2 regions of the Janthinobacterium lyxosi genome follow, and region 2 is predicted to be linked to the other one. Evidence: predicted binding sites of a transcription regulator. Region 2 holds the regulator's gene; the other holds the start of a gene.

What was found. Region 2 encodes FNR, which switches genes on or off when oxygen is low (the NO sensors DNR and NnrR bind a similar motif). Its sites were predicted from a motif close to TTGATNNNNATCAA; they were not measured.
Region 1: the regulator FNR is predicted to act here: its motif matches at 5,183-5,196, upstream of nirK (copper-containing nitrite reductase).

Annotation. Positions count from the first base shown of each region.
Region 1 is NZ_JBNYXM010000010.1:21,002-28,699, forward strand. It holds gene ACQ4WP_RS12445 (DUF1841 family protein) at 201-623, shown strand; gene ACQ4WP_RS12450 (nitric-oxide reductase large subunit) at 629-2,899, opposite strand; gene ytfE (iron-sulfur cluster repair protein YtfE) at 2,914-3,591, opposite strand; gene nirK (copper-containing nitrite reductase) at 3,618-5,114, opposite strand; gene norR (nitric oxide reductase transcriptional regulator NorR) at 5,265-6,818, shown strand; gene ACQ4WP_RS12470 (c-type cytochrome) at 6,832-7,173, opposite strand; gene ACQ4WP_RS12475 (c-type cytochrome) at 7,185-7,514, opposite strand.
Region 2 is NZ_JBNYXM010000001.1:360,531-368,228, reverse strand. It holds gene ccoN (cytochrome-c oxidase, cbb3-type subunit I) at 1-74, shown strand, start outside; gene ccoO (cytochrome-c oxidase, cbb3-type subunit II) at 90-704, shown strand; gene ACQ4WP_RS01745 (cbb3-type cytochrome oxidase subunit 3) at 706-918, shown strand; gene ccoP (cytochrome-c oxidase, cbb3-type subunit III) at 911-1,831, shown strand; gene ccoG (cytochrome c oxidase accessory protein CcoG) at 1,836-3,218, shown strand; gene ACQ4WP_RS01730 (FixH family protein) at 3,273-3,797, shown strand; gene fnr (fumarate/nitrate reduction transcriptional regulator Fnr) at 3,801-4,559, opposite strand; gene ACQ4WP_RS01720 (response regulator) at 4,799-7,698, shown strand, end outside.

The DNA of each region.
Region 1 (7,698 bases), on a different contig from region 2:
TCAAGAGCGGCGATTTTATCACCGTTATTTGGCACCGCCAGGCAGCGGCGGTAGTGGATAATACTTACTGCAGGGTATTAAATGACGGTGACTATCGGGTCATGCCAGCGGGTGCCAGACGGCAAAAAGGGCATCTTCGATGCCCTTTGTTTATGTACGCGGTACAATGCCGGCTGCCCTTTAGCCATAGTCCTTCAGCCATGTTCAACCCCTCTTCCGACGATGTGCGCCGCTTCTTTTGCGACACCTTGCGCAAGCACCGCACCCATGAAATCCTCACGCCGATGGAAGCCATCGCGCTTGACTGGATCCTGGAACACCCCGAGTATGAAAACGAGCTCTCCGATGTCGAAGCGGCACTGGCGCGCGACTATTCCGTCAAAGGCGGACAAGCCAATCCTTTCTTGCACCTGTCCATGCATCTGTCGATCACGGAGCAGGTGCAGGTGGACCAGCCGCGCGGCATCCGCCCGGCCGTCCAGCAACTCACCCAGCGCCTCGATTCGGCCCATGCAGCCCAGCACGAAGTGATGGAATGCCTGGGCCAGATGATCTGGGCTTCGCAGCGCTCGGGCTTGCCGCCGGATACGGATGCGTACATCGACTGCGTGCGCCGCCGCTAACCTGGCTACACCGCCTGCGGCTGCAGTACAGCTGCCTTCGGCGCCTTGCCCAGCAATCCCAGCACCACCTGCAGCGCCATGGCGATGGCGCCGACGATGAATACCACGTCACCGAAGGTGCGTATCCAGCGCAGGTTCTGCAACAGCGGCTGCTGCATGAATTCCTCGCTGCGCGCATACCACAGGCCTTCCGTCACGCTGGCGTGGAACTGGATGATGCCAATCGGCAACAAGCTGGTAAAGATCATCAGCACCAGGCCCGCGTTCAAGCCCCAGAACGCCGTCTTCATCAACGCAGGGCTGAAGCGATAGTCGGGCCGCAGGTAGCGCAGCACCAGCAAGGTAAAGCCCAGCGCCAGGAAGCCGTACACGCCGAACAGCGCCGCATGCGCATGCACGGGAGTCGTGTTCAAGCCTTGGATATAGTACAGCGCCACGGGCGGATTGATCATGAAGCCCAGCACGCCCGCGCCCAGCATGTTCCAGAAGGCGACGGCGACAAAGCACATCATGGGCCAGCGCAACTGCTCCATCCACGGCGCACGCTCCTTCAGGCGCCAGTTTTCCCACGCTTCATGCCCCAGCACGATCAGCGGCACCACTTCGAGCGCGCTGAAGCTCGCACCGATGGCCATCACGGGCGTGGTGGTGCCGGCAAAGTACAGGTGGTGGAAGGTGCCGGGAATCCCGCCCAGCATGAACAGCGAGGCCGACGCCAGGCTGGCCGTCGTGGCCATGCGCACTGACACCAGGCCCAGGGTCGAGAAGATGAAGGCCAGCGCCGTGGTGGCGAACACTTCAAAGAAGCCTTCCACCCACAGATGCACCACCCACCAGCGCCAGTATTCCATCACCGACAGATGCGTGCGTTCGCCGTAGAACAGGCCGGCGCCATAGAACAGGCCGATGGCGCCAACGGATGCCGTCAGCAGCGCCAGCAGGTTCTTGTCGCCGCCCGGCCGGCGCAGGGCCGGTACCACGCCGCGCAGCATCAACACCAGCCACAGCAGGATGCCGATATATTTGCCGATCTGCCACAAGCGTCCCAGGTCCACATATTCATAACCCTGGTGGCCGAGCCAGAAATTCCACTCGGGTGGCATCACTTGCGCAATGGCCAGATAGTTGCCGATAAACGAGCCGACGACGACTGCGACCAGCGCCCAGAACAGCACGTCGACGCCCAGGCGTTGCCACTTGGGATCCTTGCCGCCATTGATCAGGGGCGCCAGGAACAGGCCGGCGGCTAGGAAACCCGTGGCGATCCAGAACAGCGCGGCCTGGATATGCCAGGTGCGCGTGAGCGCATACGGGAACCAGCGCGACACGTCGACGCCGTAGAACTGCTGCCCTTCCACCGTGTAGTGCGCCGTGAAGCCGCCGATGAAGACCTGGAAGATGAACAGCGCCACCACCAGGAACAGATATTTTCCCAGTCCCCGTTGCGAAGGCGTCAGCGCGAAAGTGGTGAGCGGATCGCGCGGACCGGCGGCCGGCAGCGCTTCGTCATGGTCGCGCAAAAAGGCCCAGCCCCACACAAGGAAGCCCACGCCGGCCAGCAGCACCACCACGCTGGCGACCGACCAGACGAGGTTTTCGCCGCTGGGCTGGTTGCCGATCAGCGGTTCATGCGGCCAGTTGTTCGTATAGGTCACTTTCTGGCCCGGACGTTCGGTGGCGGCGGCCCATGCGGTCCAGAAGAAGAACTGCGTCATCTGCGCGCGCCGCTCGGCACTGGGCAGGGTATTTTCCTTCATGGCGAAATGCTCGCGGCTGGCGTGCAACGCAGGCGCGTCGGAGAACAGCTGGTCGTAATAGTGCGCCGTGTTGGCGATGGCTTGCACGCGGCGCGGCGACAGGCGCAGCACTTGCGCCTCATCAACGCGGTTGCCGCGGTATTCCATCTTGAGCGCTTCGCGCAGCGCCGCCTGCGCGGGGCCGTCGAGCGCCGCGTATGCCTTGCCATGCTGCTCTTGCGCGGCCAGTTCCAGCCAGGCCGTCAGTTCGCGGTGCAGCCAGTCGGCCGTCCAGTCGGGCGCCTGGTAGGCGCCGTGGCCCCAGATGGAGCCCAGCTGCATGCCGCCGACGGATTGCCAGGCCGTCTGGCCGTCGAGGATGCCCTCGCGGTCGAACAGCTGCCGGCCATCCTGCGCCAGCACTTGCGCGGGGATAGGCGGCGCCTGCCGGTAGACTTCGACGCCGTAGTAGCCGAGCAGCGAAAACGTCACAATCAGCACACCGATCAGGGTGAACCAGAGTTTCTTATAGGGACCCATGGGTCTTTCCTTTGTCAGTGCACCACGGCCGGCGCAAAGCGCTCGAACAGGATATTGTTTTCAGTATGGATGTGCGCCATCAGGTCTACACGGAAGGTGCGCAAGCCCGTGTAGAGCGCGCGCCAGGTGGTGCAGGCGCCAGCCGGCGCAGTGATATCGTTCGTCATTGCCTCCATGGCGCGCAAGGCCACGCCATGGTCGTCATGCTCCATGCGCATCACGTTGATGGGCGCGCCGGCGCGGGGGCCCTGGCCGCGCACGATCATGGGGAACAGCACGTCTTCTTCCTTGCGCATATGGCTTTCCAGCTCCTGCGCCATGGCCGACAGGTGTTCCGCCAGCCCGTGCGGACAGTCGGCGCGGCCGCCATGCACCTGCTCGACCTTGCGCGCCAGGCGTATCAGCTCGGGCAGCTGCTCGCGGTGTACGGCGTGGTAGCGCGCCAGGAGGTGTTCCACCAGCTCGGTGGCCGAGGCTTCCTGCCAGTCACGCTCGCCGCTGGTATCTGCGCGCCCTGCCAGCAGCCGCAGTTCCTCGACGATGGGCGCCGTATCCACGCCAGCCGCTTCGGCCGCCGCGCGCAGGGTCTTGTTGCCGCCGCAGCAGAAATCCAGGCGGTGCGCATCGAACAGGCGCGTGGCGCCAGGGATGCGGCGGGCCAGCTGGCCCAGGGATAACTCGATCATTTCCATAACAGTTCCTTGAGGATGAATAGGGTTTATTGACGGGCACCGGCGTGGTAGACGCCCGGCACGGGTTCGCCCGTCACTTCCAGCACGCCGACGGCGCCCTTGCCAGCGCGCGACAGCGCATGGTCGACCAGCAGATAGCTGCCCGGGTGCTGCACCTTGAGTTCGACGATGGTCGCGCCGCCCGGTGCCACGAGCGTGGTTTGCACATCGTGTTTCGGGCTGCTGATGGAGCCTTCGCTATACACCTTGTCGAAGATCTCGCCGATGATGTGGAAGGACGAAATCTTGTTCGGGCCGCCGACGCCGAAATAGATGCGCACCGTCTCGCCGACTTTCGCCTGCAATTTGTGCGTCTTGCTCAGGGCGCCCACTTCGCCGTTGAAGACGTAGTAGTCGGGCAGTTCATTGGCCATTTTTTCCAGGTTCGGCTCCTGGTGCACGGGCGCACCGTGCGGACGGCCCGTGTACATCTCGCCCTGCATCACGTAATACTCGCGGTCCACTTTTGACAGGCCGCCTTCCGGTTCGACCAGGATCATGCCGTACATGCCGGCCGCGATATGCTGCGGCACCAGGGGCGTGGCGCAGTGATACACGTACAGGCCGGGATTTAGCGCCTTGAAGGTGACGGTCTTTTCCTGTCCCGGCGCCACCTGCGTGTGCTGTCCGCCGCCATGGCCGCCCGTCACCGCGTGCAGATCGATCGAGTGGATCATCTTGCTATCCTTCGCATTGAACAGGGTCAGCTCGACCGTGTCGCCCACCTTGGCGCGCAGCATCGGGCCGGGCACCTGGCGATTGAAAGTCCAATACGTAAAACTGGTGCCGTCATCGAGCTTGCCCGGCAATTCCACCGTCTCCATGCGGTATTTAAGCAACTGCGGCGCGCGCGCGCCGATGGCGGCCGGCACGGAGGCCGGATTGGCCGCGACGCTGACGGCCGAGGGATCGGGGCCGCGCATCGGCGACGGCGCGGGCGTGTACAGGGCCAGCGCGGCAGCCTGGCTGGACTCGCTGGCAGCGTTGCCGGCGCCAGCAGCCTTCGGAGCTCCGGCTTCGGCCAGCGAGATGCCGCTCACTTCCAGCTTGCCTTCCATGCCGATCTGGCGGTGGCCGGGAATCGAGCAGTAATAGGTGAACGTGCCGGCGCGCGTGACCTTGAAGCGCACGGTGGTGCTGCCGCTATTGGCGCTGAATTTGGCGGATGCCACGTTGAGTTCCGGGATCAGCAGGTCGTGCTCGGCGCCTTCGCCGCTTTTCAGCACGAGTTCGACCGTGTCACCTACCTTGGCCGCCAGCACGGGATTGACCTGGCCCTTGGCGTCGATGAATACCATCTTGCCGTCGACGATATTGGTTTGCAGCTCATAGCGCTTGAGCGTCGCAGCGGCAGTGGGTTGGTTGGCAGCGGCCGCAGCGGCGGCAGCGCTGGCCGGCAGGCTCGCCTGGGCTTGCACGGAAAGGGGCATGGCCAGGACGCAGACGGCGGCGGCAATGGCGCGGAGGGAGGGAGTCGTTTTCATCAAGCTTTCCTTGGTCTTGTATGCCGGTTCGGCACTCTTACCTACGCAAACGACGTGCCAGGGAAAACTTGTTTTAAATCAACGATTTGAAAAATGCAGGGTCCTTATGACCCTTGTTTACCGTGGTTCGTTGTACCCTGCTTGGTACTTATGACCACCACTGCCATCCACCTGCTTTTACTCACCGACCTGGTCGCCAACCTTCCCGTGGCCGTGCGCCTGCAACGCCTGGTGGGCAGCCTGCGCGCGCACTTCGGCTGCGAGGCCGTGGCCTTGCTCAAGCTCGATGGCGAGCACCTGCGTCCCGTGGCGATGGCCGGCCTGGCCAGCGACGCGCTGGGACGCCGCTTCGCCATCGCCGACCATCCGCGCCTGGCCGCCATCCTGCAGCGACGCGGCGTGCTGTGCTTCCATCACGACAGTTCCCTGCCCGATCCCTACGATGGTCTGATCGCCGAACGGGCCGGCGAGCCCTTGCCCGTGCACGACTGCATGGGCATGGCGCTCGACCTGGAAGGCGAACGCTGGGGCGTGATCACGCTCGACGCTCTGCAGGTGGGCACCTTCGACGCGCGCGCGCAGCGCGACCTGGGAGAACTGGCCTGTGCCATCGAGGCGGCCGTGCGCGTGACCCGCCTGGAAACGGAAATCCGCGCCTTGCGCCTGTCGGGCGGCGCCATGCTGGCCGATGCGCAAGCGCCGCGCGAGGAACACGATTTCGTCGGCCAGAGCAGCGCCATCATGCAGCTGCTGCATGAATTGCAGGTAGTGGCAGAATCGGACTTGCCCGTGCTGCTGCTGGGAGAAACGGGCGTCGGCAAGGAATTGTGCGCACACCGCCTGCACCGCCTGTCGCGCCGCGCCGGCAAGCCGCTGATCCACGTCAATTGCGCAGCCTTGCCGGAATCCCTGGCCGAGAGCGAATTGTTCGGCCATGTACGGGGCGCGTTTTCCGGCGCCGTCAGCGACCGGCCAGGCCGCTTCGAAGCGGCCGAAGGGGGCACGCTGTTTCTCGATGAAGTGGGAGAGTTGCCGCTGTCGATACAGGCCAAGCTGCTGCGCACCCTGCAAAATGGCGAAATCCAGCGCCTGGGCGCGGACCGGCCGCGCCGGGTCAACGTGCGCGTGATCGCCGCCACCAACCGCAGCTTGCGCGAGCATGTGCGCGACGGCACGTTCCGCGCCGACCTGTACCACCGTTTGTCGGTCTATCCCGTGCCGATTCCGCCGCTGCGCGAGCGGGGCAATGACGTGCTGCTGCTGGCCGGTGGTTTCCTGGAACTGAACCGTGCGCGCCTGGGGCTGCGCAGCCTGCGCCTGTCCGCCGCCGCCGAAAACGCGCTGTGCCATTACCGCTGGCCGGGCAATGTGCGCGAACTGGAACACGTGATCAGCCGGGCCGCGCTGAAAGCCGTCATCCGCGGCGCGAACCGCAAGGACATCGTGACCCTGGAAACGGATATGCTCGATCTCGATGCGCTGGAAGCGCCGGCGGGCACAGACGCGCTGCTGCCAGCACCGGCCGCATGCGGCACGCTGGCGGCGCCGCTGTCCATGCATCAGATCGTCGAGGCGAGCCAGCGCCAGGCCATCCGGCAAGCGCTGGTCCTGCATCAGGATAACTGGGCTGCCGCCGCGCGCCATCTGGGGCTGGACGCCAGCAACTTGCACAAGCTGGCGCGCCGGGTGGGACTGAAAGCCTGACCCGGGCTAAAACTCAGCGGTGAATGACCAGGGTAGTCGGCAGGCTGTGGAAGTAGGCGGCCAGGTCCTTGATGTCCTGGTTGCTCAGTGGTTTCACCTGGCCCGTCATGATGGCGTTATTGCGGCCATTGGCCTTGTCACCGCGTTTATACGCCGTCAAGGCGTGTTCCAGGTAATCCTTGTGCTGGCCCGCCAGTTTCGGGTACGAAGGGTCGATGGGCGAGCCGTAATCCTTGCCGTGGCAGGTGGCGCAGCTGTATTTTTCGGCCAGGGCCTTGCCCGTGTTGATATTGCCGGCGGCGCTGGCGCCGAACGAGACGGTGGCACAAACGAGGGCGGCGAGTAGTGTTTTCATCTGGCTGATCCTCAGTTCGGCTTGGCTTGTTGCGCATAATACGCGGCGACATCGGCGATATCCTGGTCAGACAGGCTGCTGGCAATACCCTTCATGCTGGGGTGCTTGCGATCGCCCTTCTTGTAGGCTTGCAGCGCATTTTCGATATATTTTGCCGGCTGGCCACCGATCATCGGTACCTGGAACACTTCGGGGAAGGTTGCCTTGTAACCGGGAATGCCGTGGCAGCCGATACACATTTCCACCTTGGCAGTCGCTGCCTTGGCGTTTCCTACAATGTCAGCCGCTGTGACGGCATTTGCTATGCCGGCAAGCACGAGAAGTGCAAATATTTTTTTCATAGTGGCAATGTGAACAGAGGTAATCGGAGAAACGCCAGAGCTGGTTTTTATTGATTTTATGTGTAGACAATTAAGGTTGACAATTAATCTGCTGCTTGCCGATTCTAGCCAAGATATTCTTGCAAGTCCACCTATAAAACCCGCATTGTAGGCAGGCGGGCACAGGCCGTCCGCGTGGCGGTGC
Region 2 (7,698 bases):
ACACCTGGATGACCTTGCGCGGCAGCAAACTCCCCGTCGCCCGCATTCCGGAACTGAACGCGGCGCACGCCTGATAGGAGCAAAAGCAAATGAAATTTTCACATGCATGGATTGAGAGAAACCCCTGGCTGCTGATCGCCCTGGTCACGGTAGTGATCAGCATCGGCGGCGCCGTCGAGATCATCCCCCTGTTCTTCCAGAAGAGCACGACGGAACCGGTCGCCGGCCTGAAGCCGTATTCGCCGCTGCGCCTGGCGGGCCGCGACATTTACGTGCGCGAAGGCTGCTACAACTGCCACTCGCAGATGGTACGTCCGCTGCGCGCGGAAACGGAACGCTATGGCCACTATTCGGTCGCTGGTGAGTTCGTCTACGACCGTCCGTTCCAGTGGGGTTCCAAGCGCACGGGGCCGGACCTGGCCCGCGTGGGCGCCCGCTACAGCGATGAATGGCACCGCACGCACTTGAACAACCCGCGCGACGTGGTGCCCGAGTCGAATATGCCGGGCTACCCATGGCTGGCGACGACCAAGCTGGTGCCTGACGACATCATGCCGAAGATGCGCGCCCTGAAACGCCTGGGACAGCCGTACAGCGATGCGGAAATCGCCGCCGGCCCGGCGCAGCTGCAGGACAAGACGGAAGAAGACGCCCTGGTCGCCTATCTGCAAGGCCTCGGTACATTAATCAAAACAAGGAATTAGCATGGCAATCGAAAACCTGTTTGACAGCGCCAGCAGCGTCATGACGGTGGTTTCCTTTACGACGTTCGTAGGCATCCTGTGGTGGACTTTCAGCCGCAGCAATAGCGACTTCGACGCGGCGGCGCACCTGCCGTTCGACGACGAGGCGCTCGACTATCCGGCGGCGCCGGTATCCATGCCTGCGCCGGCACAAGGGGAGCGCAACCATGGCTGATTTTACGAGTGGCTTCTGGAATATCTACATCATCGTGCTGTCCCTGCTGGGCATCATCGGCTGCGGCGTGCTGCTGTACTCGCAGTCGAAAATCAAAGTGGTCGACGGCGCGCCTGCCGACGGCACCACGGGCCACGTCTGGGACGAGGACTTGAAGGAACTCAATACGCCGATGCCGCGCTGGTGGATGTGGTTGTTCTACATCACTATCGTCTTCTCGCTGGCGTATCTGTTCCTGTACCCGGGCCTGGGCAACTATGCCGGCAGCCTGGGCTGGAAATCGACGGGCCAGTACGAGGAAGAGCTGAAGAAGGCGGAAGCCGACTACGGTCCCCTGTTCAACAAGTACCTGAGCCAGGACTTGAAGACGGTGGCAGCCGATCCGCAGGCACTGGCCATCGGCCAGCGTTTGTTCCTGACCTACTGCGCGCAATGCCACGGTTCGGATGCGCGCGGCAACAAGGGCTTCCCCAACCTGACCGACAAGGACTGGCTGTATGGCGGCGAACCTGACGTCATCAAGACCACCATCCTGCACGGCCGCAATGGGCAGATGCCACCGATGGGCGCCGCCCTGGGCTCCGAAAAGGATGTCGAGAACGTGGCCCATTATGTGCTGAGCCTGTCCGGTTCCACCTCGGACCCTGTCAAGTCGGTGCTGGGCAAGGCCAAGTTCGGCGCCTGCATGGCCTGTCACGGTGCCGATGCGAAGGGCAACCCGATGCTGGGTTCGCCGAACCTGACGGACAAGATCTGGCTGTATGGTGGCAGTGCCGATACCATCATGGAAACCGTACGCAAGGGACGCAGCAACACCATGCCGGCCTTCAGCGATTTCCTCGGCGAGTCCAAGGTGCACGTGCTGTCGGCCTATGTCTGGAGCCTGTCGAATCCCCAGACGCCCGTGAAATGACGTAATGGAACCTCAAGTCATCAAGATGTATGCGGCCCGCGAGCAAATCTACCCTCGCGAGGCCAAAGGACGCTACGCTACCTGGCGATGGGTATGCGTATGGCTTACCCAGCTGGCGTTCTACGGCTTGCCGTGGTTGACCTGGAATGGCAGGCAAGCCCTGCTGTTCGATTTGACCACGCGCAAGTTCTACATTTTCGGCGTCGTGCTGTGGCCCCAGGATTTCATCTATCTGGCGGCCCTGCTGATCATCTGTGCGTATTTGTTGTTCCTCGTCACGGCCATTGCCGGACGGGTGTGGTGCGGGTTCTCTTGCCCGCAAACGGTATACACGGAAATCTTCCTGTGGGTCGAACGCCGCATCGAAGGCACGCGCAGCGCGCGCATGGCCCTCGACAAGCAGGGCCCCTCCGTGCGCAAGGCCTTCAAGAAAACGGCCAAGCACCTGGTATGGGGCGCCATCGCCCTGTGGACGGGCTTTACCTTTGTCGGCTATTTCACGCCGATCAAGGAACTGGCGCAGGCGGTGACCACCTTGAATTTCGGTCCCTGGGAATGGTTCTGGGTCTTGTTCTACAGCCTGGCAACCTACGGCAACGCGGGCTGGCTGCGCGAGCAGGTGTGCAAATACATGTGCCCCTACGCGCGCTTCCAGAGCGCCATGTTTGACCAGGACACCCTGATCATCACTTACGATGCCAAGCGCGGCGAACCGCGTGGCGCCATGAGCAAGAAGGCCGGCAACAACGACAAGCTCGGCGATTGCATCGACTGTACCTTGTGCGTGCAGGTATGTCCGACCGGTATCGATATCCGCAACGGCCTGCAGTATGAATGCATCGGCTGCGCCGCCTGCGTCGATGCCTGCAACAGCGTGATGGACAAGGTCGAGCGGCCGCGCGGCCTGATACGCTACAGTACCGACCATGCGATGGAAAACAACTTCAATTCGAAGCAGATCCGCCAGCGCGCCATGCGCCCGCGCGTGCTGATCTACACTTCCATCCTGGGCCTGATCATCATCGCCGTGTGTACCTCGCTGGCCCTGCGCACGCCCCTGAAAATGGACGTCATCCGCGACCGCGGTTCGATGGGACGCGAAGTGGAAGACGGCATGATCGAAAACGTCTACCGCCTGCAGATCATGAACACCTCGGAGCAAAGCCAGCATTTTAAAATCAGCGTCTCCGGCTTGCCGGGCCTGACCTTGCTGACGCGCGAAGAAGTGATGTTGCAGCCGACGGAAACGCTGGGCTGGCCGATCCGCCTGCGCGTGCCGCACGGCGTGGGAGAGAAGGGCTCGAACAAGATTGCGATCGAATTGCAATCGCTGGACGACCCATCGCTGCATGTGCGTGAAAGCGCGGTATTCATCGTGCCGCGCTAATGCAGGAAGGCCAGTCCCCGGATGGGGAGTGGCCGATTAAACAGGAGAAATATCATGTCCGACAGTCTCAAGCTGCAAGCACCCGTTGCACCGTGGTACAAGCATCGCTGGCCATGGCTGCTGATGATCGGCCCCGGCCTGTCCGTCGTCGTCGGCAGCTTCATGGGCTATATCGCGTTTACGCAGCCCGATGCGCTGGTGGTGGGCGACTATTACAAGCAGGGCAAGGCGATCAACCAGGATTTGAAGCGCGACACGATCGCCAGCAACCTGGCGATGGATACCAGCTTGTCGTATGACGTGGCGCAAGCGCGCCTCAGTGGTTCCGTGCATAGCTTCGGCAAGGCTTACCAGGGTCCGCTGCAGCTGCATCTGGCGCATGCGACCTTGCCGGAAAAGGATATCAAGCTGCTGGTGCAGCCCGATGCGGCCGGCAACTTCTCGGTAGCGCTGCCGATGCTCGAGCGCAGCCGCTGGCAAGTGCTGGTGGAAAACGACAAACGCGAGTGGCGCCTGTCCGGCATCTGGACCTGGCCGCTGCAACGCAGCATCGCGCTGCATGCGGACGCAGAACTGTAAAGCTTATTTACAGACGTCGGTACCGGCCGTAATGGCTTTCAACTTGGCCGGCTGCAAGATCTCGATCTCGCGGTTGGAGACGCGCAGCCAGCCTTCCTTCTTGAATTTCGACAATAAACGGCTGACGCTCTCGATGGTCAGCCCCAGGTAGTTGCCGATTTCCTCGCGCGACATGCGCAGCTGAAATTTGCTGGCCGAATAGCCGCGCGCTTCATAGCGCGAGGCCAGGTTGACGATAAAGGCGGCAAAACGCTGGGTCGCCTGCATATTGCCCAGCAACAGCATCACGCTTTGCTCGCGCGTGATTTCCTGGCTCATCATGCGGTGGAAATGGCGCAACAGGGTCGGCATGTTGCCGAGCAATTGTTCCAGGCTGGAAAACGGAATTTCACAGACTTCGCTGTCTTCCAGCGCCACCGCATTACAGTGGTGACGGTCGGCGCTGATGGCGTCCATGCCCAGCAGTTCGCCGGCCATCTGGAAACCCGTCACCTGCTCTTCGCCGCCCGGATTGATCTGGTACGTCTTGAAGTGCCCCAGGCGGATCGCGTACAGGTTCTGGAACGAGTCGCCGATGCGGAACAGCGAGGCGCCGCGCACGATCTTGCGGCGGCGGCCGATGATCTGGTCCAGCCTGTCCATGTCGCCCACATCGAGGCCCATCGGCAGGCACAATTGATGCATGCTGCAGGTCGAGCATCGCGCACGCAACGCTTCCACGTTCACTGTGGGCAAGGTGGGAGTGAGTAGCGCTTCAGTCATGTCGGTACCTTTAAGAAAATGCAATAACGAGTTTACTGCATACACGGTTGCCGTGTGCCAATTTCACCGCAATTGCGCTGAATAAACGACGTTCTGACTTTAATTATATGGCAACATCGTCAAAAGCCCATGCGGGGAAGGCAATTTGCGCGGCGCCGCTTGCCAAGTTGATGTATTGATAGGAAAATTCCTGACAGCATTATCTGCCGCCTGTGCCGCCCGGTACTGAAAAGGAAATCATGAAGCCTCTCGGCATTAAAGCAAAAGTCGCGCTGGCCACCAGCCTGACCTCGATCGCCATGATCGCGCTGGTCACCATGATCCAGGTGCAGCACATGCGCGCCGACTTCACCCGAGTACTGCTGAGCCAGCAATCGTCCCTGATCACCCGCACCGCTGCCGAGCTCGACGACAAACTGGGCATGCTGCTGCAGATCGTCACGCTGACGGCCAGGCAGCAGCCGCCGGAATTGATCACCCAGCCCGCCCAATTGCGCGAATACTATGCGCGCCGCTCGATGCTGGTGCTGTTCGACGATGTGCTGGTGCTCGACGCGCAAGGCGCCGTCGTGGCCGACATGCCCCTCGTCACGGGACGCGCTGGCATCAACGTTGCCGAACGCGAATATTTCCAGACCGTCTTGCGCACGCGCCAGCCCATGATCACCGAGCCGATGCTGGGCAAATCGAGCGGCATGCCCATCGTGCAGATGGTGGCGCCCGTGCTGGCCGCCAATGGCCAGGTGGTGGGCGTGGTGATCGGCGTGCTGCGCCTGTACAAGGATAACCTGCTGGGCCGCCTGCGCTCGGAAAAGATCGGCAAGAGCGGCTATTACTTCATCCTCACGCGCGGCGCCGTGCCGCGCTACGTGCTGCACCCCGATACCAGCCGTTTGCTGCAGCCGCGCAAGCCGAACGCCAACCTGACGACCACCCAGTTGCTGAAGGAAGATGGCGAAGGCAGCATGGTCAGCACCAACAGCCGCGGCATCACGGCCGTCAACAGCTTCAAGCGTCTGAAGTCCGTGAACTGGCTGCTGGCCGCCTCGCTGCCCGTCGAAGATGCCTTCGAACCGTTCGATGGCGTACTCTACCGGCTGGTACTGTGGAGCATCCTCGCTTCGCTGCTGGCTGCAGCCGTGCTGGGCTGGGTCACCGTGCGCCTGCTGTCGCCGCTGGTGCGCCTGCGCGACACCCTGCTGGCCCTGCACACCAGCGGCAACCGCTTCACCCCCGTGCCGGTGCAGCAGCGCGACGAAATCGGCGAACTGACGGAAGCGTTCAACGGCCTGATGAGCGAACGCGACCGCCTGCAGCAGGAGCTCGAATCGCGCGCGGCAGAGCTGGAGCAGGAGCGCGACCGGGCCGAGGCGGCCAACCGGGCGAAGAGCGACTTCGTGGCCAACATGAGCCATGAAATCCGCACCCCCCTGAATGCCGTGCTGGGCATGGTGTATCTGCTGGGCAATACCAGGCTCGACACGGAACAGCGCAAGTATCTGACCATGGTGCGCGTGGCGGGCCAGTCGCTGCTGGGCATCCTCAACGACGTGCTCGATTATTCGAAGATCGAGGCGCGCCGCATGGAATTGTCGCCCGTCGAATTCGACCTCGATGAAGTGATGAATACCCTGGCCACGACGATGACCATGAATGCGGGCGAAAAGGAGCTGGAACTGGCCATCGCCGTCGAGCCCGACGTGCCGCGGCGCCTGGTAGGCGACGCCCAGCGCCTGCAGCAAATCCTCGTCAACCTGGCCGGCAATGCCATCAAGTTCACCGAGAGCGGCGAAGTGGTAGTGGCCGTCAGCCTGGCCGAGAGCGAAAACGGGCGCGCCTGGCTGCGCTTCGAAGTGCGCGACACGGGCATCGGCATGACGGAGCAGCAGCAGCAGCAGCTGTTTTCCGCATTTTCACAGGGCGACCAGAGCATCACGCGGCGCTTCGGCGGCACGGGCCTGGGCCTGGCCATCAGCAAGCAGCTGATCCACATGATGGGCGGCGACATCGCCGTCACCAGCAGCGAAGGCAAGGGCAGCCGCTTCTGGTTCAGCGTGCCATTCGACATGCTGGCGCAGCCGGCCGAAACGCGGCGCATGCCGGCCCTGGGCCAGTTGCGCCTGCTGGTGGCCGACGATAACCGCACCACGCGCGAACTGATCGTCAAGCTGATCGAGGCGTGGGGCTGGCTGGCCGACGAAGTGGACTCCGGCTTTGCCGCCATCGAACTGTACCGCGAACGCCTGGCGCAGCAGCAGCCCTACGACGTGGTGCTGGCAGACTGGCACATGCCCGTCATGGACGGCCTGGCCACGGCCAAGGCCATCCGCCAGGCGGCCACCGGCCAACGCCAGCCCATCGTGGTGATGGTCAACGCCTTCGCGCGCAACCACCTGGAGGAAATCTCCAGCGCCGCCGAGGCCGATGTCGTGCTGATGAAGCCGATCACGGGATCGAGCCTGTTCGATGCCCTGCACCAGGCGCTGATCACCAAGAACGGCGGCGGCGAGCAGCGCATCCTGCACCAGACGCTGGGCACGGAGCTGGCCGGCGTGCACTTCCTGCTGGTGGAAGACAATCATTTGAACCAGGCCGTGGCGCGCGGCATCCTCGAGCACATGGGCGCTACCCTGGACGTGGTGGGCGACGGCTTGCAGGCCGTGGAACGGCTGCGCACGGAGGCACTGCGCTACGACATCGTGCTGATGGACATGCAGATGCCCGTCATGGATGGCTTCAGCGCCACCCACATCCTCCGCACGGAACTGCGTCTGAACCTGCCCGTGATCGCCATGACGGCCGGCGTGCTGGCGTCCGAGCGCGAACGCTGCATGACGGCCGGCATCAGCGATTTCATCGCCAAGCCCGTGGTGGTGGAAGAGATGATGGAAGTCATCCTGCGCCACCTGCCCAAGCGCCCGCAAATGCAGACGACCGAGCCGGCACCCGTTGCCGATGAAGAAGTGTTTTCCATGGCGCCGCTGATGCGCGTGATGGGGCGCGATGCAAAGGGGCGCGGCGTGCTGCGGCGCATGGTGGAAGACGCGCTGAACAAGGGCATGTCGCCCGTGCGCGACGCCGAAACCGCGTTGCAGGCGGGCCGCCACAGCGACGTGGCGCGCATCCTGCACGGCGTGCG